DNA from 4 places in the Brevibacillus sp. genome. Region 4 is predicted to be linked to each of the others. Evidence: riboswitches for the same ligand, from Rfam matches in the RefSeq annotation. Region 4 holds a riboswitch; each other region holds the start of a gene.
The links. Region 4 has a riboswitch for S-adenosylmethionine ahead of metK (methionine adenosyltransferase). Riboswitches for the same ligand answer to the same signal wherever they lie in the genome.

Region 1 (7,672 bases), on a different contig from region 4:
CCAGCTCGGCAGCCGCTTCTTCTTCCAGATCGTAATTCTCGGATGGATCAAAAGGGATCAGCCGATTGTCGTTGCCGCTGCGCAGGTAGGAAGAGCGCCAGTTTTCCGGGAAGTGGTAATCCTGATCGCCAAACATCAGACCGAGAACGTCGTCGGAGTCGAGTGGCAAAAAGTGATCGTAATTGTCCCTTCTGCCGCCTTCGGACAGGTTGATATGCGACAAAAAGTAGCGCAAATAGTGTTCACCTGTTTCGGTATGCTTTACGATGGAATATGTTTCAAACTCGGATGTTTCCAGTTCCTTTACCGTCTCTATACAGGACAAAAACTCGTCTTTTTCACAAGCGAGCAAAGTGTTCATCGTCAATCGTTCCTTTCTGGGGATTAGGTAAGCCTCATGATAGCAAAAGCGTTCCGCTCTGACAACGAACGCAGTGCGCGCAGGTGTCGTCTTTTCCGCTGAAAACAGAGGCCAGAAAAAATAAATCGCGATTTCTGTCACAAAAAGCAGGCTGCTGGATCAAATGGATATCGTTTGCAAGAGGAGGTGAAGCAAAGTGAATGTCAATCTGAATGCCAGTGCAAAGGCTAACGCGGCACGCGTGAACGAGGCAGAGCGGTCTTTGCAGCCGACCAAGGATGCGCTGCTGTCGACTTTGATGAATGACTACGGTGACAAAATCGTCCTGCTCGCCTACATGATCGTCAAAGATCGCGGAATCGCGGAAGACATCACACAGGAAGTGTTCCTGAAAGCCTATCGGTCGCTGGATCAGTTTCGCCATGAGAGCAGTTTGAAAACATGGCTGTACCGGATTGCGATCAATGAATCGCGCAAGTATTTGCGATCGTGGTCGTTCCGGCAAATTTTTTCTACGTTTGTCTCCCCGAAAGAAACCGTGCCGGAACAAGTGGCGGAAGGGAACGTGGAATCGTCCGTTTTCAAGCAACTGGATCAGGTACATATCGCCGAGAAAGTCATGCTGCTGTCGCCTTTGTATCGAAAGGTCATGGTACTTCATTACTATGAAGATTTGTCAATTAAGGAAGTAGCACAAGTGCTGGATATTTCCGAGGATGCGGTACGGACGCAGCTGCATCGGGCGCGCAAACATTTTCGGGCATTGTGTGAAAAGGAGGGATTGGAATGGAACTAGATCAGGGGCTGCGTGAAGCTGTACGCGAAGCAGGGAAAGCGGCAGCTTCGGGAGTGAAGTTTACCCGGGAAATGGAAGAGAGGATTCGGATGGAAGTCGGGAAGAAAAAGCAGAAAAATCGCAATCGCGTGGTCATGGCGGGATCGCTTGCGGCTTGTCTGGCATTGACCGTGCTAGGGGTGCGAGAGGGCTTTCTGCCGTCCATGTCGCCGCAAAAAAATGGAACGAGCGCAGCGGCGGCGCATCAAACGGACAAAACCGCGGAGCAGGCCGTTTCACCGGAACAAGCGCTGGCTCCGCTGCAAAAGGCAGTCCCTGAGCTTGGCGGCGTCACACTGCGCAAAGGCGAGACGCTGGATGGGGTTGCGCTTGTGACCTTGCTGCAAAAGGACAGGGCAATCGGACAAGTCGCGTATGACACCCGGACGGGGCGGATCGAAAGCTACTTGCTGGACGCGAGCAATGACGGCGAGAAAACAACGATTGCGCCCGCGCAAGCAGAGAAAGTCGCGCAAGCATTTTTGCAGACCGCGCTCGGTGAAGAAGCGAAGGCTTACGCGCATCAGGCGACAGAAGTTTATGCGGATGAGGATTGGCGCAACGGAACGTGGATGAACGTCAGCTATCAGCGGTTGGAAAACGGCAAGCCTGTCCCGTACGATGTCTTGACTGTCCAGGTGGACAAAAAGGAGCGCGTCGCCTTTTTCGGCAGGTTGAACGAGCAGGAACAGAAGCTGTTTGCCAAATTCGCCGCCTCCGTGCCTGAACTGAATCCGTTCCCGGTTGTCTACAACAAACAGCTGACTCGAGATGGTTGGGCGCTGGTTTTGGGCAAAGTGAACGACGAAGGCCAGACAGCGATGGTGAGCGAAATCGGCAACGGGCAAGACATCGATCTGTACCGGATTCAGCGGGACCGCAACGAAGAAGCGCAAAAGCCAAATGAAGCAGAGGCGTTAAAGCAAGCGAAGCAGCTTCTCGGCCGATTGCTTGGAGCTGACAGCGCGAACTATCGCCATGTGGAATCGAATAGCGCGGAAAAATTCATGCGCTATCATAACGGGTTACCTGTCATGGAAGATGTGCTGGATATTGAGCTGGGCAGCTCCGGACGTCTTCTGATGTTCAGCAAACCGACGAGAGCGTATTCCCCGTCTTCATTCCCGGATGCTGCGGAAGCTGTGGCGAAAAGCGCCGCCGAAAACGAGCTGGCCGCAAATATGAAGCTTGTATACGTGCAGCACATGTCCGAAGGGAAGGCGCTGAAACAGCCGACACTGGAATACAGGGCAGCGGTTTCCTTTTTCCAACAAGGAAGGCCGGTTTTCCTTGATTGGTACATTGATGCGCATAGCGGCAAGATCAACTACGGTACGGGAAACAACGGCTTTGCCTACGATCAACTGCAGCGGGAGCAGCCGCAGGCAGATGCGTTCGAGACACACGAACAGCCTGTCATCGTGCGTACGAAGGAAGAGGCGAAGGCGCTTTTGCAAACGGAATTTGGCGTCAATATCGAAGGCATGTCCTATCGGGAATCCGTAGATGATCATCAAAAGAACAAATCATTTAACTGGGCAGATAGCAAAGACCGCTGGCATGAAGTGACGATCGACGCGAAGACGAGCCAGGTAGTTGGGTTGCGCGTTCCCCGCACAAATACGCAAGTGACCGTGAAGCGCGAACAGGCCGAGCAGGCAGCCGTGTTCTTTTTGGCCAAATACGCCGATCCGGGCGTAAAAGAAGTGCAGCTTGCACAAGTGATGGAACCTGGCGCAGCCAATCCGGTTTCGTCAGGCAACTGGGTATTCCGCTATGTCATGAGCAAGGATGGGATTCCGGTGTTGGACAAGGGGCCAGATGCCGCTTACGAGGTGTCGGTAGACCCTTCGACCGGGAAGGTAAACAGCTTCCGGAATTGGCGAGAGACTCACAAGTTGACAGAGCTTCCTTCGTCAGCCGAGGTCGTTTCCAAACAAAAGGCTGCCGAGTCGTTTTTGCGCGTCATGCCACTCAGGCTTGTTTACCTGTTAAAAGATCAGGAAAACGATTGGCTGGATCGGCCGAGACTCGCGTACATTCCGTGGAGCGAGGAAGAGCTGGCAAGCAGTTTCATTACCATCGATGCCAAAAGCGGCGAGGCTGTAATCGAGCCGTAAGGACAAGAAAAAGAGGCTATCCCGCAAGCCAGCTGGAAGGCGGGGGGATAGCCTCTTCTTGTCATTTACCTAGCAGTCGTCACACGAACACCCAACAATGACCAGCAGGATAAACAGTACGAGCACCAGTGCGAAGCAGTCTCCAAAGATGCCATTTCCGCAGTAAGATGTACTCACGTTTGTTCCCCCTCCTTTCCGTTATGCTACAGTCTATACACGATCGCACAGATTGGCGTGGGCGGATGCCCGGTAAGCACAAAAATGGGCGCAGTCGGGAAGAAAAGCAGTAAATAATAGACAAATTCTCAATTGACGTAGACAGGACGCGGTGTTAAGATACTGTCAAACATGAAACCTGAAAGTCAAAAATGAATACCATGGTACAACTCTTATCAAGAGAGGCAGAGGGACTGGCCTGATGAAGCCTCGGCAACCGGTTAAAATCCGGTGCCAATTCCAGCAAAGCTACGGCTTTGAAAGATGAGAGGATGGTTCAGGCGCAATTGTATCCGCGGACAAATCCTCTTCTTTCAAAGAAGAGGATTTTTTTGTGCAAAAAAACTGCCGAGAATAAACGCCGCAAGGGAGAAAAGGAGTACGTCAATGAAACCCACTTTTCGCGAACAGCTTTCCCGGAAAATTCTGATTCTGGACGGTGCGATGGGCACGATGCTGCAACAGGCGAACTTGACCGCCGATGATTTTGGCGGCGAAGCCTACGATGGTTGCAACGAGCTTTTGAACTTGACGCGACCAGACGTCATTCGATCCATCCACGAAAAATATTTGGAGGCGGGAGCGGACATCGTCGAGACGAATACATTCGGAGCCACCTCCGTCGTGTTGGCCGAGTACGATGTCGCCGACAAGGATTTGGAGTTAAACATCGCTGCGGCCCGCCTGGCGAAGGAAGCCGTAGATGCCTATAGCACAACCGAGTGGCCGCGATACGTGGCAGGGGCAATGGGACCGACGACGAAAACGCTCGCTTTGACAGGCGGCGTCACCTTCGAGGAGCTGGTGGAGTCCTACTATCGTCAGGCAAAAGGACTGATCATTGGCGGAGCCGACGTGCTGCTGCTGGAAACATCGCAGGATACGCTGAACGTCAAGGCGGGGGGAATCGGCATCCGCAAAGCGTTCGCAGAGCTGGATGTGGAGTTGCCCGTCATGCTGTCCGGGACGATTGAACCGATGGGCACGACTCTTGCCGGTCAAAACATCGAGGCGTTTTATATCTCGCTTGAGCATTTGAAGCCCGTGTCCGTTGGGCTGAACTGTGCGACTGGCCCCGAGTTCATGCGCGACCATCTGCGCACGCTGTCCGGACTGGCTCAATGCGGAGTGAGCTGTTACCCCAATGCGGGCTTGCCGGATGAAAACGGACATTACCATGAGACGCCGCAAGGGCTTGCGACAAAAATGCGCGCTTTTGCAGAACAAGGCTGGCTGAACGTGGCGGGCGGCTGCTGCGGAACGACGCCCGATCATATCAGGGCGATGGCAGAAGCATTGAAAGACTGCAAGCCACGTCAGGCTGTCGATCAGGCTGTCAGCGCGGTATCCGGCATCGAAGTCGTGTACGTGGAAGATGACAGTCGCCCGCTGTTGGTAGGGGAGCGCACAAACGTCATCGGTTCGAAAAAATTCCGCGACTTGATCGCCGCAGGCCAATACGAGGAAGCGTCAGATATCGCCCGGGCACAAGTAAAACGCGGCGCTCACGTCATCGATATTTGTTTGGCTGACCCGGATCGGGATGAATACGCCGATATGGAAAAATTCCTGCAATTCGTCGTGAAAAAGGTCAAGGCTCCGCTGATGATCGACTCGACGGATGCAAAAGTAATGGAGCTGGGCCTGCGCTATTCCCAGGGAAAAGCGATTCTCAACTCGATCAACCTGGAAGACGGCCTGGAGCGCTTTGAAGAAGTAGCGCCGCTGATCAAAAAGTTCGGAGCGGCTGTAGTCGTCGGAACGATCGAGGAAGCGGGCATGGCTGTCACGCGCGAGAAGAAGCTGGAAGTGGCGAAGCGCTCGTACGATATTTTGGTCAACCAGTACGGAATTGCCCCGCAAGACATCATTTTCGACCCGCTGGTGTTCCCGGTCGGTACAGGGGATGAGCAGTACATCGGTTCTGCCAAGGAGACGGTTGAGGGGATTCGCCTCATTAAAGAAGCGATGCCGCTGTGCAAAACGATTCTCGGGGTCAGCAACGTGTCTTTCGGGCTGCCAGCAGCGGGCCGCGAAGTGCTCAACGCCGTGTTTTTGTACCACACGACGGTTGCCGGACTCGATTTTGCCATCGTCAATACAGAAAAGCTGGAGCGCTACGCGTCGATTCCCGAGGATGAGCGCAAGCTGGCGGAAGCGCTGCTGTTCGAGACAAACGACGAAACACTGGCTGCATTCACCGAATTTTACCGCCAGAAGAAAAAAGAAGTGCGGGTGGAAGCTTCCACGCTGACTTTGGAAGAGCGCCTCGCCCGATATGTCGTCGAAGGCTCCAAGGATGGCTTGACTGACGATTTGAAGCTGGCTCTGGAAAAGTATGCGCCGCTTGAAATTATTAACGGCCCGTTGATGTCAGGAATGGAAGAGGTCGGCCGCCTGTTTAACGGAAACCAGCTGATCGTAGCGGAAGTGCTGCAAAGCGCGGAAGTCATGAAAGCGTCCGTCTCGTTTTTGGAGCCGTTTATGGAAAAGAGCGATGCGGCGGCCAAAGGCAAGATTTTGCTGGCGACAGTCAAAGGCGACGTGCACGACATCGGCAAAAATCTGGTGGAAATCATTTTGGCAAACAACGGCTACAACGTGGTGAACCTGGGGATCAAGGTGCCGCCTGAGCAACTGATTGCCGCTTGCCGGGAAGAGAAGCCGGATGCGATCGGTTTGTCCGGTCTTTTGGTCAAATCCGCCCAGCAAATGGTCATTACCGCGCAAGACTTGAAAGCAGCGGGAATCGATGTGCCGATGATGGTCGGAGGTGCGGCTTTGACGCGCAAATTCACTTCCAACCGGATCGCGCCGGAATACCACGGAATCGTGTTGTACGCCAAGGATGCGATGGACGGACTCGACCTCGTCAACCGTTTGCAAAACCCGAACGAGCGGGAGCGTCTGGTCGCTGAGCAGCAAGAACTCGCTGAAGCGGCGGCAACGGCGCAACCCGTGGTGGTACAAGAGAAAAAAGCTCCGCTGCCTGCCCGTTCGGCGATTAGCAGAACCGTTCCGATTCAGTTGCCGCCAGACTGCGAGCGACACGTGCTGCGCCAGTACCCGATCAGCCATTTGCAACCGTACCTGAATTTGCGCATGCTGCTCGGCAAGCATCTCGGTGTGCGTGGAAACGTGGAAAAATTGCTGGAAGCGGGCGACGAAAAGGCGTTGGAACTGTACGGGATAGTCGAGGAGCTGTTGAATGAAGCGAAGCAGCAGGGAACGATCAAGGCGCACGGTGCCTATCAGTTTTTCCCGGCGCAAGCGGACGGCAACGATATTATCGTCTACGATCCAAACGACCACAGCAAAGTGCTGGAACGATTCTCGTTCCCGCGTCAGCCGGAAGAGCCGCATCTGTGCCTGTCCGATTTCTTGCGTCCGGTCGAGAGCAAGGAGATGGATTACGTCGGATTTTTGACGGTGACAGCAGGCGGCGGCATTCGCGAGCGCTCGACTGAACTGAAGGAACGCGGCGACTACTTGCGCTCGCACGTTTTGCAAGCATTGGCTCTGGAGCTGGCGGAAGCTTTTGCGGAGCGGATTCACCACGTAATGCGCGATGTATGGGGGATTCCTGATCCGGCGGAAATGACCATGCTGGAGCGCTTCGGTGCCCGCTATCGAGGCATTCGCGTGTCGTTCGGCTATCCGGCTTGCCCGAACTTGGAAGACCAGGCGCAACTGTTCCGCCTGCTGCGGCCGGAAGACATCGGCATCCAGTTGACAGAAGGCTTCATGATGGAGCCGGAAGCTTCTGTATCCGCGATGGTATTTGCCCACCCGGAAGCGCGTTACTTTAACGCAGGTCCGTCGGTGTTTGAAGTATAGATCGTCTAATGAAAATGGGAGAGAAGGGATTGAGTTGACGACGAGCAAGCAAGACTTACGGGAGTATTTGCAGGAGCACCTGCTGGTCGGAGACGGAGCCATGGCGACCCAGCTGCATGCGCTGGGCGCCCCGGTTGGCGTCAGCTTTGAAGAGTTGTGTTTGTCCAATCCGCGAGTGGTGCACGAAGTTCATGCGTCGTACTATCAGGCAGGAGCGCGCCTTTTGGAGACAAATACATTTTCCGCGAACCGGGATGCGCTCAGCCGCTACGGTTTGGAGCACAAAGTGGCGCGGATCAACCG
Region 2 (7,672 bases), on a different contig from region 4:
AAATGGTACCCAATCCGGAGGGCAGAGTGATTGTAAACATCAGCTCGTACTGGGGGCGAGTCGGGGAAGCGTATGTAGCACCGTATTGCGCATCCAAATTCGCAGTCGAAGGGCTGACTCAATCGCTGGCGCAAGAATTGCCGAAGGGGATGGCGGCAGTCGCGCTTGACCCGGGAGGAAGCGTCGGTACGTCCATGCTGCAAGCGTGTTCGCCGCAAGACATGGCGGCAGCCCCATCCGCACAAGAGTGGAGCCGTGTAGCTGTGCCGTACATCATGAGCCTTTCTGCGAAGGACAACGGCAAATCGTTGACATGCCCGCCAGTGAGGTAGCCGGGTTTACGAAGAAAGCGACAATCGAGAACGGTCTGGATAGCAAACAAGCCGCCTTTTTCCAAGCTGGAAGCAGGCGGCTTGTTTATGTGTAAACGAATCAACTGGCTTTTGTCGCCGAGACTCGTTTTTCGCGCTGGACATACGCATGGAGCAAACAGAGGAAGACGGAAGCAAGCGAAACGAGGGAGGCCAAAAGCAACGTGGGCTGCACGCCACCGTGGTCGTACATATAGCCCATCGCCAGCGGGCCGAGCAAGCGCCCCACAGCGGTAATCGCCCCGACGACTCCCAGGTAAAAGGGAGCGTTTTCCCCCGTCTTTTCCGTAATGAAAGTCGGGATGGTCGGAGAGATCAGCATTTCGCCAAAAGTGGTAATGATCATGCCGGCGATAAAAGCAAAGTAGCTGCCGTGATACATGAGCATGAAGCCGAACCCGAGAGCGTATGCCACCGCGCTTGCCACCAGCTGCGCGGACAAGTTTTGCTGCAGGATGTGCTTGATCCAGGACGTGATGGGCTGACCCGCAAAAATGATGATGCCGTTGATCGTCCACAGCCAACTGAAGGCCGACAGCGGCATGCCCTGCGCCGTAATGTAAGGGGCGACACCCGTGTTCCAGACCATGTTGGAAAAGAAAATACAGGCAGCTCCCAGTGCCATGAACAAGTAAAGCTGGTAGCGCAGAAGCAGGGCAAACGTATTTTTCGCCTCGCCTTGCCGCCGGTTTTCTTTTGCCTGGTCGCCAACCAGTTCTTGGTGCGAGATATTTTTCATAAGGCTCTTTTCGCAAATTTTGTTGCTATTGCTGTTGTGGAAACGTGTGCTCTATAATGAAAATCAGGAAGTCTATAGGATTTCCATTTACCGTGAATGCACGCTTCGCTTGGTACTATAAATATCAAGCAACTCACGGCTTTTCTAAAAGCAACAATTTCTTAGAAAAGAGCGTTTCATAAAAAGGAAGAAGAACAGCGCAAACAACAGCGTGCTCGTACTGTTGAACAAAAAGGTCAACTGAAAGGAAAAGGTAGCGATGACCCCGGCAAGCGAAGTGCCGATCGCCATGCCGAGATTGTTGCCTACGTAGACGATGTTAAACAGCTCTCGGCGCTGCTCCTTCCAGCGAAAGCCAATAAATGCCTGGATCGCCGGAAAAGAAAGGTTGAAAGTAAAGCCCAAACAGGTCATGAGCACGAGATAGACGGGCCAGCTGCTGATGAACGGAATGGACAGCTGAATCAATCCTTGAAAAAGCAGCGCTCCCACGATGAGACGCTTGGCGCCCAAGCGGTGAAACAGGGAGCCGCCGACGAATTGCCCGGCAATGCCCGCCAAAGACTGGACCATCAAAACAAAGCCGGCTTCGGTCATGGAGCGTTGGAGAATCGTATGTACGTACAAAGTAGTCAACGGCCACATGAAAGCGCTGCCAGCAGAATTGATAAAGCTTGCAACGAGAAAAAACAGGGCTTCCTGCGGGTAACGCTGAAAAAACGCGGATGGAGAAAGCACGACAAGTCACCCCTTGGAAACGAGTATGAAGGTAGTATAAAGAATATTGCAAATTTTGTAAATGTTAAAGTATAAAAAGTTAAGCTACCCAAATAAAGGCTGCTCCACATTGTAAAGATTCGAGTATACTAAACAAGTGGTGAGATGAGTTCAAGTAGATACAGAGAATAAAAGGTGGAGTAGTTCTTTATGCGAATATGGAAACGAGTGTTGCTCCTGATGCTTGTCGTGATTGCCACGACAGCGGGTTATTACGGATACTCCTTTTATGAGTTTGCTCAAAATATCCAGGCTCCTAATGTTGTTACACCTGCCCCGCCGGATGGCGGAGCCGCAACGAAAGCGGCGGAGATACCCGAGTGGGATGGTCAAGAGCGTGTGAACATCTTGCTGATGGGTGTGGATCGCAGGGGAATGAAAAATAACGGGCTTCCCCGTTCCGACTCCATGATGCTGGTCAGTATCGACCCGGCATCCAAGCGTTACGATCTGTTCTCCATTTTGCGGGATACGTATGTGGACATTCCCGGAAATGGCAGCTCGCGTATCAACTCGGCGATTGTAGACGGCGGGCCTGAGCTGGCGATGAAGACGGTCAGCCAGTTTACCGGACTTCCTGTGGATCGCTACGTCATTACCGATTTCGAAGGCTTCAAGGCGCTGATCGACGCGGTGGGCGGCGTCGAGATCGACGTAGAGAAAAACATGTATTACCATGACCCGACAGATAAAGGCGTCTACGATATCAATCTGAAAAAAGGTGTGCAGCAGTTGGATGGCAACAAGGCGTTGCAGTACGTCCGTTTCCGCCATGACGCCACATCCGACTATACGCGCACCGAGCGTCAGCGCAAATTGCTCGCCGCTGTAGCGAGCCAGATGAAGAGCGGCACATCCCTGATCCAGTTGCCGTCCATCCTCAAACAAGTGGCGCCGTACATCCAGACGAACATCAGCTCCATGGACATGCTGAAGCTGTCCGCGCTCGGCTTGAAGCTCGATACGATGCAACCGGGCAACTATCAGCTGCCGCCGATGGGAATGTTCCGGGAATCGCACAAGGCAGGAGCCGTGCTCATTCCCGACGTAGACCAGATTCAGTCGTTCATTCAGGAAAAGCTTGAGCCGCCGACTGAAACGATGCAACAAGAGGACAACAAAACAGACGACAGTACAGACAGCAAAGACAGCACGCGAATGTAGCGTGCTGTTTTTTTGCATATTTGGGCACACTATCCATGATTTTCTACAGTACAGGCACATTGGGGTGAATGAGATGGACCAGGAGTTCCTGCATAGATGGTGTTCGCATGGCGGATGCCAAAGTCGTGTACAGCGAGCTTATTCCGAAGCTGAGGGAAATCGATCAGGATAGACTGAATATCGATCATGTCGAAAGGCACTTGGGACTGGGGAAACGAGCAAGGGCATGCGGGACAAGGCGAATTTGCAATCAGACAAAAAACTTTTAGGCGGGCAAATACGGGTGGCATTGTACAATGAGCACTTTGCGAAAAAAGGCATTGGCAGCATCTCCTCCCGTTACAGCAAAATGATGAAAACGATGGAGGGCGCATTGGAAAAGGAAATCGAGAAAGAACTGCAAAAAGTCGTCAAAAAATTGCAGCAACTGGACGTCGATCCGGCGGGATTTGGCATCGTCTACCGTGCCCAGCAGAGGGGATTGAAAGAGATGACGAACCGCGACTGGAGAAAAATTTTCCGGCAGGCGTCTTTTCGTTTTCATGTTCAGGCAACCATTATCCGCAACGGAGTGATGGATTAAAAAAGTTTTTCCTGGGATTGCTATTGACGGGATATTTTCAAAAAGGATATAATCCGGTTTGTATCATGAAAATATGAAAAACGAACATAATATACGTGGAAATCTTTCTTATCAAGAGAGGCGGAGGGACAGGCCCGATGAAGCCCGGCAACCGGTTCATTTTTTCGAAAATGAGCGTCGCGGTGCCAATTCCTACAAGATTGGTTGGATCTTGATAGATGAGAAGGGTGGATGCGAACGTATACATGCGTTGCAGCCCCTTTTTCGTTTATGAAAAAAGGGGCTTTCTGTTTTTCACAAGGCATGTAGACAGATTTTGCTGGGAGGTGGATGCGTTGATTCAATTGCAACAACTGCATAAAAGCTATCAAGTACAAGGCAAGACGATTCCGGCATTGCTCGGGATTGACCTTTCCATAGATAAAGGGGAAATTTACGGGATCATCGGGCATTCCGGTGCGGGGAAAAGTACCCTGATTCGTTGCATCAACCTGTTGGAGCGCCCTACGTCAGGACAAGTCGTTGTCGACGGAGTGGATTTGACCAAGCTCGATGACAGCAAGCTTCAGGAAAAGCGCCGCCAGATCGGGATGATTTTCCAACACTTTAACCTGTTGTCTTCCGCGACCGTAGGCGAGAATGTCGCTTTCCCGCTCAAGCTCGCCAATCGCTCGAAGGCTGAAATCCAGAAAAAAGTGGACGAGCTGCTCAAACTGGTCGGGCTGGAAGCGCATCGGGACAAGTACCCGTCGCAATTGTCCGGCGGTCAGAAGCAGCGCGTAGGCATCGCCCGAGCGCTGGCCAATGATCCGAAAGTGTTGCTGTGTGACGAAGCGACTTCCGCCCTCGATCCGCAGACGACGAACTCGATTCTCGCGCTCTTGCTCGATATCAACCGCAAACTGGGATTGACCATCGTGCTGATCACGCACGAAATGCACGTGATCCGTTCCATCTGCGACCGCGTAGGCGTCATCGATGGCGGAAAAATTGTCGAGTCGGGTGAGGTTCTGGACGTGTTTCTCAAGCCGCAGCATCCGACGACACAGGAATTTGTCGAGCAGGTGGCCGATTCCAGCGAGCTGCGGGAAGCAGTCGCGCACGAAAAGGCGGCAGGAAACCGCACGATTGCCCGCGTCACATTCCTGGGGGAAATGACGTACCAGCCGATCTTGTTCCAGACGATGCAAGAAACAGGCACGGTGTTCAGCATCTTGCAAGGAACGATTTCCCGCATGAAGGATACGCCGTACGGCCAACTGGTCGTCGAGCTGGAAGGCGATGTCCGTCAAAACGAAAAAACCATCGAGACGTTGCGTCAGCGTGGCTTGGAAGTAGAGGTGATATAGATGGACTGGACTTTGGAAAATGTGGATTGGTCGGAGATCGCCGAGGGAACAATAGATACGCTGACGATGCTTGGCTTCTCGACACTGTTTACCATCCTGATTGGTTTGCCGCTGGGGATTATTTTGTTCCTGACTTCTCGCGGACAGCTTTTGCAAAACCAGGTGTTTTATGCGATTGCCTCATTCGTTGTCAATATACTGCGTTCTGTACCGTTTATCATTTTGATGATCTTGCTGATTCCTGTGACAAAAGTAATTGTGGGTACTTCACTCGGGGTACTCGGAGCGATTCCGCCGCTCGTCATCGGTGCAGCCCCGTTTTTTGCGCGGCTGGTGGAAACCTCGCTGAGAGAGGTGGATCGAGGAGTCATCGAAGCCGCTCAGTCGATGGGAGCCTCCAACTGGCAAATCATCTGGAACGTGCTGCTTCCTGAATCGCGTCCAGGTCTGGTGGCCGGGATTACGATCACGACAGTTGCCCTTGTCTCTTACACCGCGATGTCCGGCGTAATCGGCGGCGGCGGGCTGGGAGATTTGGCAATCCGCTACGGCTACCAACGCTTCCAGACAGATGTCATGATTGTTACAGTGATTATTTTGCTCGTGTTGGTCCAGATCTTGCAGTCGCTGGGGGATCGCCTGGTTATGCGATTCAGCCGCAAGTAAGGTCTTTCCATATAAGCTTTGCAGAACACAGACCAAAAAATAGGGGGAAATCATTTATGAAAAAATTAGTCGTATCTGTACTTTCTACCGTATTGGCATTTTCCTTGGCAGCGTGCGGAAGCAAAACGGAAACAGCTCCAACTCCAACTGAAGGCGGCGCACAAGGCGGACAACAGCAAGAAGTAACGTTGAAAGTAGGCGCTTCTCCGGTTCCACACGCAGCCATTTTGAAGTTCATCGCTCCAAAGCTGAAAGAACAAGGTGTTAACCTGGAAGTGAAAGAGTTTACCGATTACGTACAACCAAACGTACAGCTGAATGAAAAGCAACTGGACGCAAACTTCTTCCAGCACAAGCCTTACCTGGAAGAGTTCAATAAAGGTCAAAACATGGACTTGCAGCCAGTAATCGCCGTGCACATCGAGCCTTTCGGTGCTTACAGCAAAAAAGTAAAATCCGTTGACGAGCTGGCAGAAGGCGCAACCATTGCTTTGCCAAACGACCCGACCAATAGCGGACGCGCGCTCGCACTGTTGGAGAAAAACGGCGTGATCAAGCTCAAAGAAGGCGCTGGCATCAGCGGAACGGTAAAAGACGTTGTAGAAAACAAGAAAAACCTGAAGTTCAAAGAAGTAGAAGCTGCTATGCTGCCACGCGTCCTGGAGGAAGTTGACCTGGCGCTGATCAACACCAACTACGCACTCGAAGCAAAACTGGTGCCGACAAAAGACGCTCTCTTCCTTGAAGACAAAGAGTCTCCATATGCGAACTTCCTGGTAGCTCGTCCTGACAACAAAGATTCCGAAGCGATCCAAAAGCTGGCGAAAGAACTGAACAGCCCAGAAGTGAAAAAGTTCATTGAAGATGAATACAAAGGTTCCATCGTTCCTGCATTCTAAGGAACAGCTAATTGATGAATCAACAAATAAACCCAATTTGGCCCGTGTGGCTGGTTGGGTTTATTTTCATTTATAAAAGTATAAATATTCGTAAAATTTAATTAAATCTCACCGAACCCCATTCTCAAGACGATTTTTGTCGAGTATATTGTGGTGGCGATAGAAAAAATTTGATAAGGGGGAAAATTCAGATGAACAAAACATTCAAACTACTTTTCGGCGTGTCGCTTGTGGCTGGAAGTATTTTGGCAGGATGTTCCGGGAACCAGGCCGCCGCTCCGCCTTCTGCACCTGCCGAGCAAAAAGCAGGAGAAGCCAAGCAGACGGCGAGCGCTGGCAAGCCGCAAGTGTTCAGGGCCAACCTGACAAGCGAGCCTTCGACGGCGGACCCTGGGCTTGCCAAGGATGCTACGTCAGGGGCGGTCGTCCGTGCTACTTTTGACGGCTTGACCAGATTAGACAAAGACGCCAAGCCGATGAACTCGGTTGCGTCGGACGTGAAAATATCCGACGACAAGCGCGTGTACACGTTTACGATTCGCGACTCGAAGTGGAGTAACGGCGATCCGGTGACAGCGCACGACTTCGAGTATGCCTGGAAGCGTGTGCTCAATCCGAAGCTGGGTGCCGAATATGCGTACCAGCTATACTACATCAAAAATGCGGAAAAGGTGCATACGGGCAAGGCGCAAGCAACCGAGCTGGGGGTAAAAGCTCTTGATGACAAAACGCTTGAAGTCACGCTAGAAAACCCGACACCATTTTTCCTGGAATTGACGGCCTTTTACACCTATTATCCTGTAGACAAAAAAGTGGCAGAAGCCAATCCGAACTGGGCGAATGAAGCAGCAACACACGTTAGCAACGGTCCGTTCAAAATGACGGGCTGGGAGCACAAGAGCAAGATTGTATTGGAAAAGAACGAAAACTACTGGGATAAAGATGCTGTCAAACTCGACCGAATCGAATTTGCCATGATCGAGGATGACAATACAGCGCTGTCCATGTTTGACAACAACGAGCTGGACTGGGCTGGTCAACCGCTTGGCGGTTTGCCGACTGATGCGATCCCGTCTTTGAAGGAAGCCGGCAAGCTGGTCGTTCATCCGAAAGCGACGATGTAC
Region 3 (7,672 bases), on a different contig from region 4:
ATAGCGGAAAAACAGCTTTTGCTCCCTCACTCCGTTGGTCCATTGCGGCTTGGCGTTGACGTTCCACAACACGTTGGTGCTTTCAAAGCGGCCTGCGTTTTTGATGTCCGCCCCTACTCGCTCGCGAAGCTCCATCTGGATGCTGCCGTACAGCAGTCCCACCTGCGCGCCGCTGCTGCCCACGCTGACACCCGGCTGCGTAAAATTGACCATGTCCTTCGCTACCCGGTGCAGATCATCGTGCATCGACGACCCTACCCATCCGTTGACGCCCAGAAATACCACGCCAATTACAAACGGGATGGCAAAAGCGTACACGGAACTGAGCAAGCGATTTTTCCATTTTCCCCGCCGGACAATCGCCCTCTGCTTCGCTTCGGAAAGCTGGCTGTGCCCGCCCTCGTCCAGCGCGTCGAGTTCCCGTGGTTGCTGCTCTCCTTCTTCGCCCAGCAAAAGCCGCTCCAGCCGCTCTGCGCATGCCTCATCGGCTGCCAGCTCCTCGCCAAGCCGCTTTGCTTCTTCCCCTGTCAGTTCCCCTCTCAAATAAGCGAGCAGCTTTTGCTCGCGATCATGACCGTTTTGGTGCGTCATGGCCCTTCCTCCTTCCACAGCTTCCGCATCTTTTGCCGACCGCGAAACAGCGAGCGTTTGACGTCCGCCAGTTCGATCTCCAACACCTCTGCCATTTCCGCGTAGGAAAATTGCATGGCTGACAGCAAAATGACCTGTCGTTGCTTGGGCGGCAATTGCTCCAGATGCGCATATGCCTCTTTCCACAATTCCTGAGCGACCAACAGTTCCGCCGGGTCGTTCGCGGATGCGTCCGGTCGTTCCGGCATCTTTTCCATGTAGTCGACCGGGCGGCGCTTTTGCTTGCGGTGCCAATCGATAAAAGCGTGGTAAGCGACCTTGAACAGCCATGGCCTGACCTTTTCGCCGCGGTAGTCTTCCAGAGAGGCATACGCCCGGAAAAAAACCTCCTGCGTCAAGTCCTCCGCATGCCTGGTATCGCGTGTCAGCCGGAAAAGGTAGCGGTATATGTCGTTTACGTGCATCTGGTACACATACTCCAAGCCTACTTTCCCAATGCCTCCACATCCCTTCTTTACGTACCACGCCCTCTAGCGAAAAAAGTTTCACTTCCGGCCGCTTTTTCCCTCTCTACAGAGAGCACATTCCGGCAAAAAACAAAGATTGACTACGGACAACAGAAGTCATATCATGGGTGTAGCACACACGGCTGACTGGCCTGTGAACCACATAACTCTTATCGCGAGCTGGCTGAGGGACTGGCCCTATGATGCCCGGCAACCGGCGCTATTTTTTTCTTGAATAGCGAAACGGTGCTAATTCCAACGGATAAGAGTCGGTACGAGAAGCGGCATTGTTGCGTCTTCTTTCCCGACTACTGACCCGAGAGATGAGAGGAGACGAGACGTTTTTATAGTCGACAACCGCCTCCCCGCTCTGGGGAGGCTTTTTTACATGCCCGAAAGCTTCACGAAACTTTTCAAGCTGCCCAAGGAGGACTAGCATGAGTGATCAACGCATCCTCGTCACTTATTTGACGCAAGCCAAAGACTTACACAAAAAAGCAGCCGCCATCGCCGTTGGCATGACGGTCGGCTCCTGGACGGATTTGCCCGCAGCGAAGCAAGCTGAGCTGGCCCCTTATCTCGGGGAAGCCGTGAGCGCTACGCCGCTTGAGACATTGGAAAACGGCGAGACGCGCGGACTGATCACCGTCAGTTACCCGACGCGCAATTTTACGCACGACATTCCTTCGCTTTTGACCGGAATCTTCGGGAAACTGTCCATGGACGGAAAAATCAAGCTGGTGGACATCACTTTCCCTGAGTCGTTTCTACAAGCTTTTCCCGGACCAAAGTTCGGCATTGACGGACTGCGCGGACGTTTGGATGCACAAAACCGCCCGCTGTTGATGAGCATTTTCAAATCTTGCCTCGGTCTTCCGTTCGAAGATTTGAAGACGCAATTCCGGGCACAGGCGCTCGGTGGCGTCGATCTGGTCAAAGATGACGAAATCTTCTTCGCAGACGATCGCGCGCCGTTTTTGGAGCGTATCCGCGCCTTCAAGGAGATCGCGCAGGAGACAGAAGCGCAAACTGGCAAGCCTGTCCTCTACGCGGCCAACCTGACTGGCCCGATCAACGAGCTGAACGAAAAAGCAAAGCGTGCCGTGGAAGCTGGCGCAGATTGCCTGCTGTTCAACGTCCTCGCTTTTGGCTTCGATGCCTTGCACCGCCTGGCAGCCGATCCGGACGTCAACATCCCGATCATGGCCCACCCCGCTCTCGCTGGCGCTTACTATCCGTCGCCTGATTACGGGATCGCCACTCCGCTTTTGCTCGGCACCCTGATGCGAATTGCCGGAGCAGACCTGGTGCTGTTCCCGTCGCCATACGGCAACGTCGCCCTGGACAAAACAGAAGCGCTGCAACTGGCGACCAACTTGACCACTCCGCTGGAAGGCGTGCGCCGCTCGTTCCCGGTTCCATCAGCCGGCATCCATCCGGGACTCGTCCCGCAGCTTTATGCGGATTTCGGTCTGGACCAAATCGTCAATGCTGGCGGCGGCATTCACGGACATCCGGGCGGCGCTACCGCAGGAGCCAAAGCGTTCGTCGATGCAATCGCAGCAGTCACGGCTGGACACACCCTGGAAGAAGCGGCGAACCAATCGCCTGAACTGGCGGCAGCCCTGGAGAAATGGGGTGGCGCACGATGAGCAAAAAGCTCGTGCTGTTCTGCGATTTTGACGGAACCATTACGGAAAAAGACAACATCGTCGCGATTGTAAAAAAATTCGCTCCCCCTGAGTGGGAAGCTCTTACCGAACAAATTTTGTCGCAAAAAATCAGCGTACAGGAAGGCGTCGGCAAGCTGTTTCAGCTCTTGCCCTCCTCCCTGCGCCAGAACATTGTGGACTACATCGTGAACGAAGCGACCATTCGCCCCGGCTTTGCCGATTTTGTCCGCTTTTGCCGCGAGGAAGGCATCGAGCTGCTGATCACGAGCGGCGGCATCGACTTTTTCGTAAAGCCGATCCTCGCCCCGTTTGATTTGGATCATGTCCCGATTTACTGCAACGGCAGCGACTTCTCCGGAGAGAACATCACGATTACGTGGCCGCATTCCTGCGACGAGCATTGCACAAACGGCTGTGGCATGTGCAAGACAACCATTATTCGCCGCTACGATCCCGCCACTCACTATCGTGTCGTCATTGGTGATTCCATCACTGACCTGGCTGGCGCCAAAATTGCCGATTTCGTGATCGCCCGCTCCTTCCTCGCGCAAAAAGCCAAGGAGCTACAGTTGTCACACAGCACTTTCGCCACCTTCCACGACGTGATCGCCACACTTACGCAACTGAAACAGGAGGTTGTCTGACACATGACCGCAACACTCGAACAGCGTCTGGACGCGTTTCGTCGTCTCGATGACGCCAAGCTGACATTTGCCCGCCGGGACTGGTTTCCCGGCACAAGCGGCAATCTCTCCATCAAGATTCAAGACGAGCCGCTGCAATTTGCCGTGACGGCAAGCGGCAAGGACAAGACGAAGCTGTCGCCGGAAGACTATCTGGTGGTCGATCAAGACTCCCGTCCCGTGGAAGCAACCTCGCTCAAGCCGTCCGCCGAAACGTTGATCCACGCAGTCGTCTATCAAAAGTTTGCCAAAGCAGGTGCCTGCTTCCACGTCCATACGGTCTGGAACAATCTCATCTCCGAGCTGTACTTCGGCCAACGGGCTTTCACCATTCAAGGCCAGGAGCTGATCAAGGGCCTTGGGATTTGGGAGGAAAATGCGCGGATCACTGTTCCGATTGTTGAGAACTTTGCCGATATTCCGACCCTCGCAGCCGCGATCGAAAAAGTCATCACCCCAGAAATTCCGGGTGTTCTGATCCGTAACCACGGCATTTACGCCTGGGGCGGCAACGACTTTGAAGCGAAGCGCCACCTGGAAGCATTTGAATTTCTGTTTGAGTACCACGCCCGCTGGCTGCAACTGCGCCAAGCTGTCGTGTCCACTACATCCAACTAATCAAGGGAGGCAAGCATCATGGCACAAATTCGTTTCCACGACAACAACGAGTACATTTCCGCTCCGGAGGAAGTCATTTCCTTCCTGGACACCCAAGAAATCATTTATGAAAAATGGGATGTAGCTCGCCTCGATCCGAAGCACCGCGACAACTACAGCCCGACAGACGAAGAAAAGCAAGAAATTCTCGACACCTTCAAGCCGGAAATCGATGCGATCAGCCAACGCCGCGGCTACTTGACTGCCGATATTATCGTCCTCTCCGACAAAACGCCGAACCTCGACGAGCTGTTGGTAAAATTCAAAGGCGAGCATCACCACACAGATGATGAGTGCCGCTTCTGCGTAGACGGGCACGGCATTTTCGCGATCAAAGGAAAAGACGGACGTTACTTCGACGTTGAGCTTTCCCCTGGCGATCTGATTTCGGTACCGCCGAACTTCCGCCACTACTTCACGCTGATGGATGACCGCAAAATCAAAGCGATCCGCCTGTTTGTCACACCTGCTGGCTGGGAAGCTATCTACTAATACAAAGTGCGGAATGCGAAACACCCTGGAGCGAATGCTGCACCAGGGTGTTCTTGTTTCTTTTAACGTATTTTAGCGAATGACGCCGTTGCCCTTGATCGACAGCTCCGGCACGAACTTCACTTCCGCCTGGGCAAAAGCTTTGGGCCAATTATCTTGCACCTTTTTCCACTCCTGATACGCATGCGCTCGCGCGTACAACCCGAATCCGAATGGATCGACTTCATTTTGCTGGCACTTCACGACCAGTTTCCCAAATTCTTTGCGCAGCTCCGCATTAACCATCTGCTCCATGTCCTTATAATCCTTTTCCATGTCAAAAGGGAACAATCTCTCCGAAATACCGCCGCCGAACTTCATCTTTACTTCAAAATGAAACTTGCCGTCCCGAAAGGTCGTCTTCACTTTTTTGGATGCTTGCTTTGCGATGAGGCTGACTCTGTGCTTGATCATCTTTTTGCTGTCATTGGGCGCAGGGATCGGCACCGTAAAGGTCACTTCGCCCTCTTTTCCGTGCAGAAACAACTGGAGCAGCATCGTTTCCTGACTTTGCAGCAGCTCGACATACGTGCCCTCCTTGCTCAGCACCGCTGTTCCCAAAATCTTGATCGCTTTTTCTTTGCCCACAGCCGTGATGGTTGGATTAATCCCTTTTTCAAACATTTGCCGATGAAAATCTTGCGCCCTCGTCCGCACGGTCAAATTCCGCTGATTAGCGGTATCGATCAGCTTGGTCAGATGCAGGGACAGCCTCGGCTTGTCTGGCGGTTGAAAGTGAAACAAGTCACCTACCTCGCCGTCAAAATAGACCATCCGGGCGTTGACCGTAAAGCGCGCATCGCGGAAAATGACGTCGAGAATCTTGAACCAGTCAGGGTGCTCCAAAAGTCGCTTTCCCAGCACGATCGCCTGGATTTTCCCTGAAAGAGTAAGCCCCGTCACCATCTCGTCCAATCGTGCCCGCGCCTGTCGGAAAGACTCCGCTTTTACGCCAAATTCTTCGCTTTTTTTCTTCGCTTCTCGGCTGAAAACCGGACTGGACAAATAAAACAGCAGCTCATCCTTCTCATTCACGTCAACTCCGGCCATCAGCGTAATCGTCGCATCTTCCAAATCGATTCGATCCATGCAGCCCGACAAAAAGAAAAACAGCGCCGAGATCAACAGCAGCTTTCCGGCTTTGCTCATCCCTTTTGTCCCCCTTTTCCGCGCCGAAACAACTGGATCGCCAGCCACCAGATCACGGGGATGATGTATCCGCCAACCATTCCAGTCATGCTCCACACCTCGCTCCACTTTTTCAGATCGATGAACGTGGGCGTATACAGCCAGGCTCCCACGACGATCAGGATCATCAGAATGAACAAGTGCTTGCGATGATCGGCTGACCCGACCATTTGGCTCGTCGTGAACACCGTAAAATACATGTACGGCAGCGTGGTCGTCGACAAAAAGAACAAGTAGAACGCAAGAAAAATGATGTCGATTCGCTCCAGAAAGCGATACTCGATTACTTTCCACAAATTGAGTGTCGGCCACGTATATTGCGTGATTTCATCCGGACTAAAAAAGGAAAAGCTGAACACAGTAATATGCATAAAAATCAGCATGGACAATGTGTTTGCCACCACAATTCCCAGCGAGGCATACTGTTTTCGCTGCAAAAACGGGTACAGAAAAAACGCCAGCTCAAACCCGAGAAAGGACAAAATCGTCGATTTGGTTGCGGAGAAAACCGGCATCCACCCGTCTTTTAGCACAGGCAGCAAGTGAAGCCAATTGGAATACGGCAAGATGGAAAAGACAACGATCGGCATCCACAGCGTCAAGTAAAAAATCAACTCGGCATACCGTCCCAGCACCCGCAGCCCGCCCTGCACAACCATATAGGTAGGGATCACCGTCAATATCGCCAAAACGTATCCTGGCGTCTGGGACAAAATCCACACGTTCACAATCCCGATCCCGTTGGCGATTACCGTCATGGCGGCAAGGGCGCAATAACAGGCGACAAGCGCGGAAACGACCATTCCCAGCCATTTGCCAAAAAAGACGGGAATCAAATCGACGATCGTTTTGCCCGGATAGCGCTTCATGATGTTCACAATGAGGAGGCTTGCCACAGTAGCGCATACCCAGCCAATGAGAATGGAAATCCATCCGTCCGTTCCCGCTTCCTCGGCCAACTCTCGCGGCATGGACAAGACTCCGATCCCCACTTGTGTTCCATGAATAAAAAATACGTACTGGAGGACAGTCAGCTCGTTAAATGCGTATTTTTTCATTCGCCATCCCCCCGAGGACGGTTATCCCCCTGACGCTTGGACTGGACGACGCGGGCGCTGGCCGGACGATTTTTCATGCTCCACAACGGCAAGCGCAGAAACAAGTCCTTCCAGTCTGAAAATCGTACGGGTGCCAGCGGACTTCCGTAAGGCACGCCCAAAGATTCCAGCGAGATCAAATGACCGATCAGCCCCATCATCCCGATCACAATGCCAATAATCCCGAACATCGCAGCCAGTCCCATCATCAAAAACCGCAGCAGCCGCACTGCTGACGCCATGTCGTAGTTCGGGATGATAAAGGAAGAGATCGCGGTAAAAGCGACTACAATCACCATGATGTTGCTGACGATCCCGGCCTGTACAACCGCCTGTCCGATAACGATACCGCCGACGATGCCCACCGTCTGTCCGATCGGCGCAGGCAGCCTCACCCCGGCTTCCCGCAACATTTCCAGCGTCAGTTCCATGATCATCGCTTCCAGCAAGGGAGGAAACGGCACTCTCTCCCGCGACTCTCCCACTGACAAAATCAAGTCGAGCGGAATGACCTCGTAGTTAAAAGAGATCACCGCGATGTAGACGGCTGGCAAAAAGGTAGCCACCAGAAACGCCATAAAGCGCAACAGCCGGATAAAAGTGGCGACCAGCCAGCGGGTACTGTAGTCGTCCACATTTTGAAAAAACGAGGCAAAAGTCGCAGGGCCGATCAAAACGCTGGGAGAGCGATCGACGACAACGGCAACCTTTCCCTGCAAAATGTGCGAAGCAACCGAGTCCGGCCG
Region 4 (7,672 bases):
TGAAAAATGCGGTCGACCGCGCGGAACGAAACGGAGCGGTTCTGGTGGCGGCGAGCGGAAATGAGGCAAGCCGTGTCGCGTATCCGGCAGCGTACCCGACCGTAATTGCGGTGGGGGCGATAAACGGAAGAAACCAGGTCCTTTACCAGTCGAATACAGGGCCGGAGATGAATCTGGTGGCACCGGGGCTTAATGTGTATACAACCAAGCTCGGCGGCAAATACGGTTCAGTTTCCGGAACATCTGTAGCGGCGCCTCAGGTAGCAGGCGCGGCTGCTCTCATTCTGGCTCGTCATCCCAAGCTGTCTGCTCTCGACGTCAGGCAGATGCTTTATCAGACGGCGACAGATATTGGCGAAGGCGGCTGGGATCGGCAAGCGGGCTACGGTCTTCTGGACGTAAACAAGGCAGTGCGCAGTGCGCTGTCCAGCGACTTTTTGGAGCCGAACAACGTTTTGGAGAGAGCCAAGGCGTTTCCGATCGAAGCGCAAGTCCGTGGCAATCTGGGGCCAAACGATACGGTTGACTGGTTCAAGATGGACGTTCCTTACGATGGAAAAGTAAGTCTCACCGCATCCGTAAACTCAGGCGTATCTTCAGCCATGTCAGCGACTTTTTATCCGGCAAATCGTCAGCCGGTCACTTACTATATCGGGAACGGGGATACGATAACGGTTCCTGCAAAAGCTGGGCGAATGAACATCAAGCTGGTGAGAAACGGTGGAGTTAATGCGTTTACTTATGTGCTGACGAGCAAATTCACCATCAACCCGGATCGGAATGAACCGAACAATACGATGGCTACGGCAAGGCCGCTGGTGGGCAACCAGATCAGCGTGACGGGCAATTTCCATGAGGAAGGGGATCAGGATTGGTTCTCCTACTATGTCCGCGAGTACGGGCATATGGACGTGACGGTCACACCTGATAACAAGCGGGTGGACTTGGTACTTGCCATCGGAAAGCAAGAGCCGGGAAAAAATACGGTCTGGGACCCGGTATACGATAACAGCGACAGGGATAATCCTTCCGAACGTGCAAGCAAGGACGTCTCGCCAGGAAAATACTACATTCGCATCAGCGAGTATCAGCAAAATGCAATGAACGGCGAATATCGCCTCGATCTCGCCTTTACCCCGTTGAAAAAAGATGGGAACGAGCCGAATAATACGTATAGCAAAGCTGCTCCGCTTGCCAGTGGAGGAGTCATGTCAGGAACCATTCCGGCGTCGACAGATTCAGACTGGTTTCAATTTACATTGGATGCGGAATCGTACGTCACAGTTCGCGCTCCGTTCATCCCGGTAGCAAGCGGGTTTCACATCGCCCTTTACAATGAGAAAAACATGAACGTGGCGCTTGCTTCGACAACCGAAGTGGCAGAGCGGTCAGACCAAGGCAGTGAAATTTTCGGCATACGGCTGCCTAAAGGGAAGTATTTCGTGCGCATGAGCAGCATCGTGCCTTTCAAGTACGATTCCTACAAATTGACGCTCAGCCCGCAGCCGCTCATTTCCGGCTATCGGGATATTTCTAACCACTGGGCGCGTGCGCAAATCGCCAAGCTCAGCGACAAAGGCATCATCAAAGGCTTCGACGACGCAACATTCAAGCCGGATCAGGCAGTGACCCGCGCCCAATTTGCGACCATGCTCGTTTCGACGATGCGTGTCACCGGCTCGAAAGTAGCCAGTATGTACACGGGCAAGGACGTCTTTTCCGATTTGCCAAAAAAGCACTGGGCGTACAACACCCTTGGGGTAGCTTATCAGCTCGGAGTCTTGAAGGGGTATCCAAACAGTCAACTCAAGCCTGATCAGGCGGTAACGCGGGCCGAGATGGCCACCATGATCGCCAGGGCGAAAGGGGTAGCTGTGAATAGCCGCAGCGTGTCCTCTTATCGCGATGTTCCGGTCAACTACTGGGCATCGCCGGCGATCGAGGCTTTGACGCAAAAAAAGTGGCTGAACGGATATGGCAAGACCTTCAAGCCTCAGGGAACCGCTACGCGGGCCGAGGTTGTTGTATTGATCGCCAAATCGTACCAAGTATAAAGAGGCTTGACCAGCTTGTGCAAAAGGCGCTGTCCATGCGTTACAGTCATCATCGCTCGCTTCCCGCAGGCGATTTCATCAACGTTTTGTACAGGCTGGCCTGCTTCGAACCGGAGTTGTGGGAAAAGTCTATTGACACCACCCCGAAAAACAATTATTCTATAATCCGTAATGGATACTCTTATCCAGAGCAGGCGGAGGGACTGGCCCTATGAAGCCCGGCAACCGACTAGAGCGGTGCTAACCAGCAGGACGGAAATCTGTTCTGGCCGATAAGAGGATGAAGGAAGCTAAAAGCGCTCAAACCTTTTCCTCCGAAAGATGGAAAAGGTTTTTTATTTGCGTTTACGTCGATAAAATCCTGACTCGGCTACCAAACTATTTGTATGAGGTCAAAGGAGGTATTTTCTCATGGCTTTGCAAAAAGGTCGTCGTCTGTTCACATCTGAGTCTGTAACCGAAGGACATCCGGATAAAATTTGTGACCAAATTTCCGACTCCATCCTGGACGCCATCCTGTCCAAAGATCCAAACGCTCGCGTAGCGTGCGAAACTTCTGTAACGACAGGTCTGGTTCTCGTAGCGGGTGAGATCACAACCAACACTTATGTAGACATTCAAAAGCTGGTTCGCGAAACCATTCGTGAAATCGGCTATGATCGCGCTAAGTTCGGCTTTGACGCTGACACTTGCGGTGTTATCACAGCAATCGGCGAGCAATCCGCTGACATTGCACTGGGTGTAGACCAAGCACTGGAAGCGCGCGAAGGCAAAATGACTGACGCTGAGATCGAAGCGATTGGTGCAGGTGACCAAGGTCTGATGTTCGGCTTTGCTTGCAACGAAACACCTGAGTTGATGCCATTGCCGATCAGCATGTCCCACCAACTGGCTCGTCGTTTGACCGAAGTTCGCAAAAACGGCACACTCGCTTACCTGCGTCCTGACGGTAAAACACAAGTAACAGTTGAGTACGATGGAGACAAGCCTGTTCGCATCGACACGATCGTTATCTCTACTCAACACGCTCCTGAAACAACTTTGGAGCAAATCAAACAAGACCTGGTTGAGCATGTAATCAAACCAGTAGTTCCAGCTGAACTTCTGGATGCTGAAACCAAATACTTCATCAACCCAACTGGCCGTTTCGTTATCGGCGGACCACAAGGGGATGCTGGATTGACTGGCCGCAAAATCATCGTAGACACTTACGGCGGATACGCTCGTCACGGCGGCGGCGCGTTCTCCGGTAAAGATCCGACAAAAGTAGACCGCTCCGGTGCTTATGCTGCTCGCTATGTTGCGAAAAACATCGTGGCAGCTGGCTTGGCTGACAAGTGCGAAGTACAAGTAGCGTATGCGATTGGTGTAGCACAACCAGTATCCATCGCAGTTGATACTTTTGGTACAGGAACTGTTTCCGAAGAAGATCTCGTGAAACTCGTTCGCAAACATTTCGACCTGCGTCCAGCTGGTATCATCAAACAGCTCGACCTGCGTCGTCCTATCTACAAACAAACAGCGGCTTACGGCCACTTCGGACGCAATGACCTGAATGTTCCTTGGGAGCAAACAGACAAAGCAGAAGTTCTGAAGCAAGAGGCTGCTCAACTGGCAAAATAAGCACGGCAAAGAAAGAGCCTGGTAAAAGCTACTGGGCTCTTTTTGTTATGGGAAGAAATTTCCAATTATTGGTGAATCCTGATCAAAGGGAAAATGTAGGACTGTGTCGAATCTCCTAGTGAGGAAGTGAAGGAGGGGTTTCTTTGCCGAACAAAAGGCTCTTCCTGACAGTGTTTATCAGTTGTTTACTGTTGGTTGTGACGATATTGGGGCTTGGTGATTTGTACCAGTCAAAAAAGAATGCGCAAAAAGTGCAACCTTTTCCCCAAGTCGATACGTCTATAAGCATAAGCGAGACGGAAAACGCTGAGCCAAACGTCACGCGAAACGAAAAAGCAACGGTAAAGCCGCAAAAGTGGTATAACAATCAAGTCGTCGTCCTGACGTATCATCATGTGACAGATGCTGCAGGCCAACGTTACGTGATTGCGCCCGAACAATTCGCAGAACATATGGCATTTTTGCACGAAAATGACCTGCATCCCATTACGCTGGATGAGTTTTTGCGCTTTGTCGATACCGGGAGCTTGCCGACAGAAAATGCTGTCCTGATTACGTTTGATGATGGCTACGAAAGTTATTATACGAAGGCTTTTCCGATATTGCGTACATACGGCTACCCGTCAGTGAACTTCGTGATTGCAGGACGCTTGCGAGATGTAGCCGAACGAAAACGGGAGAACATGACGACGCCACTCACGCGTCAACAAGTCATGGAAATGCTTCACTCTGGCTTGGCTGATATTGGTTCCCATACCTACAGCCTGCATGAAGAGGAAGCGCGGAATGAATGGGGAGAGATGGGACCAGAGACTGCTCCCGTCTACTTGCAGGATGTAAAGCGATTAGAAAATGAAAAAGAATACAGGGATCGGCTCTATGTTGATTTCAGTATGTCTCGCGCAGGTTTGCACGGTTGGATGAGCAAGGACATTAAGGCGATTTCACTGCCTTTTGGCTACACGAATCCGATCGTTTTGGAAACAGCCCGACAAGCAGGGTATGAGTATGTGTTTACTTCTACGCCCGGTTTCGCCAAACGAGGGGTAGATCCTTTTGCCATCCCACGCAATGATGTGGGTCTGCGAGACGTAGATGAGGTCAAACTCCAACAGCTGTTCACGAAAGCGAAAAAAGAGTTCGAAGGAGAGCAATCATGAACAAAGCGATCGACATCAGCGTGCTGGATGGGGTGATCAAGAGAACCATTGAAACAGTAGAAACAAGTAAAACGCAAATTTTTGATATAGCCGAAGATGCAAGACAACAAGGCAACTCGCTAAAGTTTGATTTGCATGAGCTGAGGCAAGAAATTTCCAAAGTAATCCAAAAGGTCGATGCGTTGGAATTGGCCTATCGAAAGTCGCGCAACAGGCTTGTGCAGGTCAGCCGCAACTTTCACATGTACACGGAGGATGACATCCGTATCGCCTATGAAGAGGCAAGCCGCATCCAGGTGGAGCTTTCCATCTATCGCGAGCGGGAAAACAACTTGAAGCGCCGGCGCAATGATCTGGAGCGGCAATTGCGTACATTGGAGGAAACGATTGTACGCGCCGAGAAGCTTGTATCCCAGATGGGTGTGGTGCTTGGCTACCTGACTGGCGACCTGAGCAAGATCGGGGAAGCGCTGGAATCGGCCAAGCCGCATCAACTGATGGGGTTGAAGATCATTCAGGCGCAGGAAGAAGAGCGCAAACGTGTCGCGTGCGAGATTCACGACGGTCCGGCTCAATCGATGGCAAACGTCGTCTTGCGCTCCGAAATCGTCGAGCGCATGTTGAAAAACGAACGTATTCTGGAAGCGCAAATGGAGCTTCACGAGCTGAAAGAAATGGTTCGGTTAAGTTTGGCTGATGTAAGACGGATCATTTTTGACCTTCGTCCGATGGCTTTGGACGACCTCGGCTTGGTTCCCACTTTGCAAAAATACATTCAGACGTGCGAAGAACGTATCCGGGCTTCGATTGATCTGGTAGTATTTGGTGTGGAGCCACCGCTGCGCAGTTCCGTCAAGGCTGCAATCTTCCGGCTTGTTCAGGAGTGCCTGAACAACGTGGAGAAGCATGCAGGAGCTTCTTCGGTACAAGTGAAGCTTGAGTTTCTTCAGGAGTCGCTGAGTCTCGTCGTCAAAGACGATGGCGTTGGATTCGATCTGGAGAAGCGCATGGCAAACGGAAATTCCTTTGGACTGTTGGGAATGCGCGAGCGTGTGCAGCTGCTGGAAGGCAATGTGGACCTGCAATCAGCTCCGGGTGAGGGAACAAAGGTTATTTTCCAAATACCGTTAAAAATATGAACCGATACAGAATTATGTACACAGGGGGATGAAACATGGATAAAAGACAGCAAGAGCTCCGCATCGTGATTGTGGACGACCACCAATTGTTCCGTGAAGGAGTCAAGCGCATTTTGGAAATGGAAGATGACTTCAAGGTCGTCGGAGAAGGAGCGGACGGCGGAGAGGCTGCTTTGCTCGCCGAAGAGCACAAGCCGGATGTTTTGTTGATGGATATCAATATGCCAAACATCAATGGCGTCTCTGCTGCGGAAAATGTAATTTCTGTGAGTCCCTCTACGCGAGTGATCATGCTTTCTATTCACGATGATGAAGGATACGTTTACCGCACGTTGCGTTCCGGTGCATCGGGCTATTTGCTCAAAGAAATGGGCACCAGCGATCTGGTGGATGCCGTGCGCGTCGTAGCAAGCGGCGGCGCTTACATCCATCCGAAGGTAACGGGCAAGCTGATCGAGGAGTTCCGTCGTCTCAGCGAGCATGAAGGCAGCACAGAGCGAAGCTTCTCCGTGGATGATTCGCAAACGATCGATCCAAAAGTGATCGAGTCCCTGACTCGCCGCGAGCGGGAAGTGCTTCAACTGATGGCTGAAGGAAAGAGCAACAGGGCGATCGGAGAATTTTTGTTCATCAGTGAGAAAACTGTGAAAAATCACGTCAGCAGCATTTTGCAAAAGCTGAACGTTCAAGACCGCACGCAAGCGGTTGTCATCTCGATCAAAAACGGATGGGTAAAACGGTAGAATCCGTATGAGCGTCCAGTTGGCACCCTGTTCAAGCTGTTCGGCATACCTTTGTATAGGAGGGGGTATGACCGTGATGGAAGAACTGGTTGTATGGCTACTGGCGGCATTTGGCTTCTCCTCATTGCTGGTGATGATCGCTGATCGATGGGCCAGTCGAATGGACGGCGTGACAGAGCTTTCGCACGAGCATTACCGCTTGTTGGTGCACAATTCGGAGCAGGTGCTGGAGCGGGCGGTCAGAAGTTTGCTGTTTCGCTCCGAATGGAGTGGCAAGCCTGTCCGGATTACTTTGATAGATGAAGGATCTACCGATGATACATCCCGGATGCTATCGATTTTGACTCGCGAGCCGTACTGCTGTGGGTTGCCTGTAGCTGACAGCCAAGCGGAGCTGGTGGGAGCTATTGTAGTTGATCTGCGGAACAAGCAAGAAGGAGCCTGATGTTTTTGTTTTCAGGCATATGGATGAACGAAAAGGACTGTCGAGGACATCGGCAGTCTTTTTTTGTGTTTGTGTGAAAAATGTCTCGGTCCTTTTCCTGACAGTCGATGGGGCTGCTTGCGGTCAGCGAGACGGTGATGCTGCGTTTTTGCTCGTGAAAAAGATTTGCTGACCCGTCTTGTCTTTTTGCAAACTGATGGTAAGAGGACAGGTGGGGAGCGGGGGAAGGCACATGCGCGAGTTTTTGCTGTACATCAAATCGGGCACAGAAGCAGTGTCGTCGGTTCAGACGTATGTGACACCGAGCTTTGCTGTCGACCAATCTTTTTGGCAGGAGCGAGAGAGCTGCATTCTGCACGTCATCGGCAAGACGTCATCGCTCGCTTTGGCCTTTTCCTTGCGGGAGCAAATAAACGAATACATACGCAAGCGGCTGGCAGAGCGGCAAAAGCTGACGGATGGAGTGGTCGCTGAGCTGCGGCATTTGGCTGTGGGGAAGGTTCGGGAG

Region 1: linked by a shared signal. The riboswitch ahead of metH (methionine synthase) and the one ahead of metK (methionine adenosyltransferase) in region 4 are both predicted to bind S-adenosylmethionine.
Region 2: linked by a shared signal. The riboswitch ahead of DEP07_RS04850 (methionine ABC transporter ATP-binding protein) and the one ahead of metK (methionine adenosyltransferase) in region 4 are both predicted to bind S-adenosylmethionine.
Region 3: linked by a shared signal. The riboswitch ahead of DEP07_RS14005 (2,3-diketo-5-methylthiopentyl-1-phosphate enolase) and the one ahead of metK (methionine adenosyltransferase) in region 4 are both predicted to bind S-adenosylmethionine.

What each region holds. Positions count from the first base shown of each region.
Region 1 is NZ_DOTK01000079.1:183,860-191,531, reverse strand. It holds gene DEP07_RS24265 (hypothetical protein) at 1-361, opposite strand, end outside; gene DEP07_RS24260 (sigma-70 family RNA polymerase sigma factor) at 570-1,157, shown strand; gene DEP07_RS24255 (YcdB/YcdC domain-containing protein) at 1,148-3,316, shown strand; gene DEP07_RS24250 (YjcZ family sporulation protein) at 3,386-3,493, opposite strand; SAM riboswitch class I at 3,703-3,803, shown strand; gene metH (methionine synthase) at 3,920-7,369, shown strand; gene DEP07_RS24240 (bifunctional homocysteine S-methyltransferase/methylenetetrahydrofolate reductase) at 7,404-7,672, shown strand, end outside.
Region 2 is NZ_DOTK01000022.1:19,178-26,849, forward strand. It holds gene DEP07_RS04825 (SDR family oxidoreductase) at 1-332, shown strand, start outside; gene DEP07_RS04830 (MFS transporter) at 433-1,110, opposite strand; gene DEP07_RS04835 (MFS transporter) at 1,255-1,848, opposite strand; gene DEP07_RS04840 (LCP family protein) at 2,038-3,051, shown strand; gene DEP07_RS04845 (Ger(x)C family spore germination C-terminal domain-containing protein) at 3,335-3,634, shown strand; SAM riboswitch class I at 3,740-3,859, shown strand; gene DEP07_RS04850 (methionine ABC transporter ATP-binding protein) at 3,970-4,983, shown strand; gene DEP07_RS04855 (methionine ABC transporter permease) at 4,984-5,649, shown strand; gene DEP07_RS04860 (MetQ/NlpA family ABC transporter substrate-binding protein) at 5,706-6,548, shown strand; gene DEP07_RS04865 (peptide ABC transporter substrate-binding protein) at 6,740-7,672, shown strand, end outside.
Region 3 is NZ_DOTK01000045.1:143,263-150,934, forward strand. It holds gene DEP07_RS13995 (anti-sigma factor) at 1-591, opposite strand, end outside; gene DEP07_RS14000 (sigma-70 family RNA polymerase sigma factor) at 588-1,064, opposite strand; SAM riboswitch class I at 1,265-1,366, shown strand; gene DEP07_RS14005 (2,3-diketo-5-methylthiopentyl-1-phosphate enolase) at 1,535-2,749, shown strand; gene DEP07_RS14010 (2-hydroxy-3-keto-5-methylthiopentenyl-1-phosphate phosphatase) at 2,746-3,414, shown strand; gene DEP07_RS14015 (methylthioribulose 1-phosphate dehydratase) at 3,418-4,071, shown strand; gene DEP07_RS14020 (1,2-dihydroxy-3-keto-5-methylthiopentene dioxygenase) at 4,090-4,602, shown strand; gene DEP07_RS14025 (Ger(x)C family spore germination protein) at 4,675-5,790, opposite strand; gene DEP07_RS14030 (GerAB/ArcD/ProY family transporter) at 5,787-6,887, opposite strand; gene DEP07_RS14035 (spore germination protein) at 6,884-7,672, opposite strand, start outside.
Region 4 is NZ_DOTK01000049.1:84,235-91,906, reverse strand. It holds gene DEP07_RS15685 (S8 family peptidase) at 1-2,054, shown strand, start outside; SAM riboswitch class I at 2,233-2,333, shown strand; gene metK (methionine adenosyltransferase) at 2,466-3,677, shown strand; gene DEP07_RS15675 (polysaccharide deacetylase family protein) at 3,821-4,837, shown strand; gene DEP07_RS15670 (sensor histidine kinase) at 4,834-5,976, shown strand; gene DEP07_RS15665 (response regulator) at 6,012-6,719, shown strand; gene DEP07_RS15660 (glycosyltransferase) at 6,787-7,164, shown strand; gene DEP07_RS15655 (DEAD/DEAH box helicase) at 7,397-7,672, shown strand, end outside.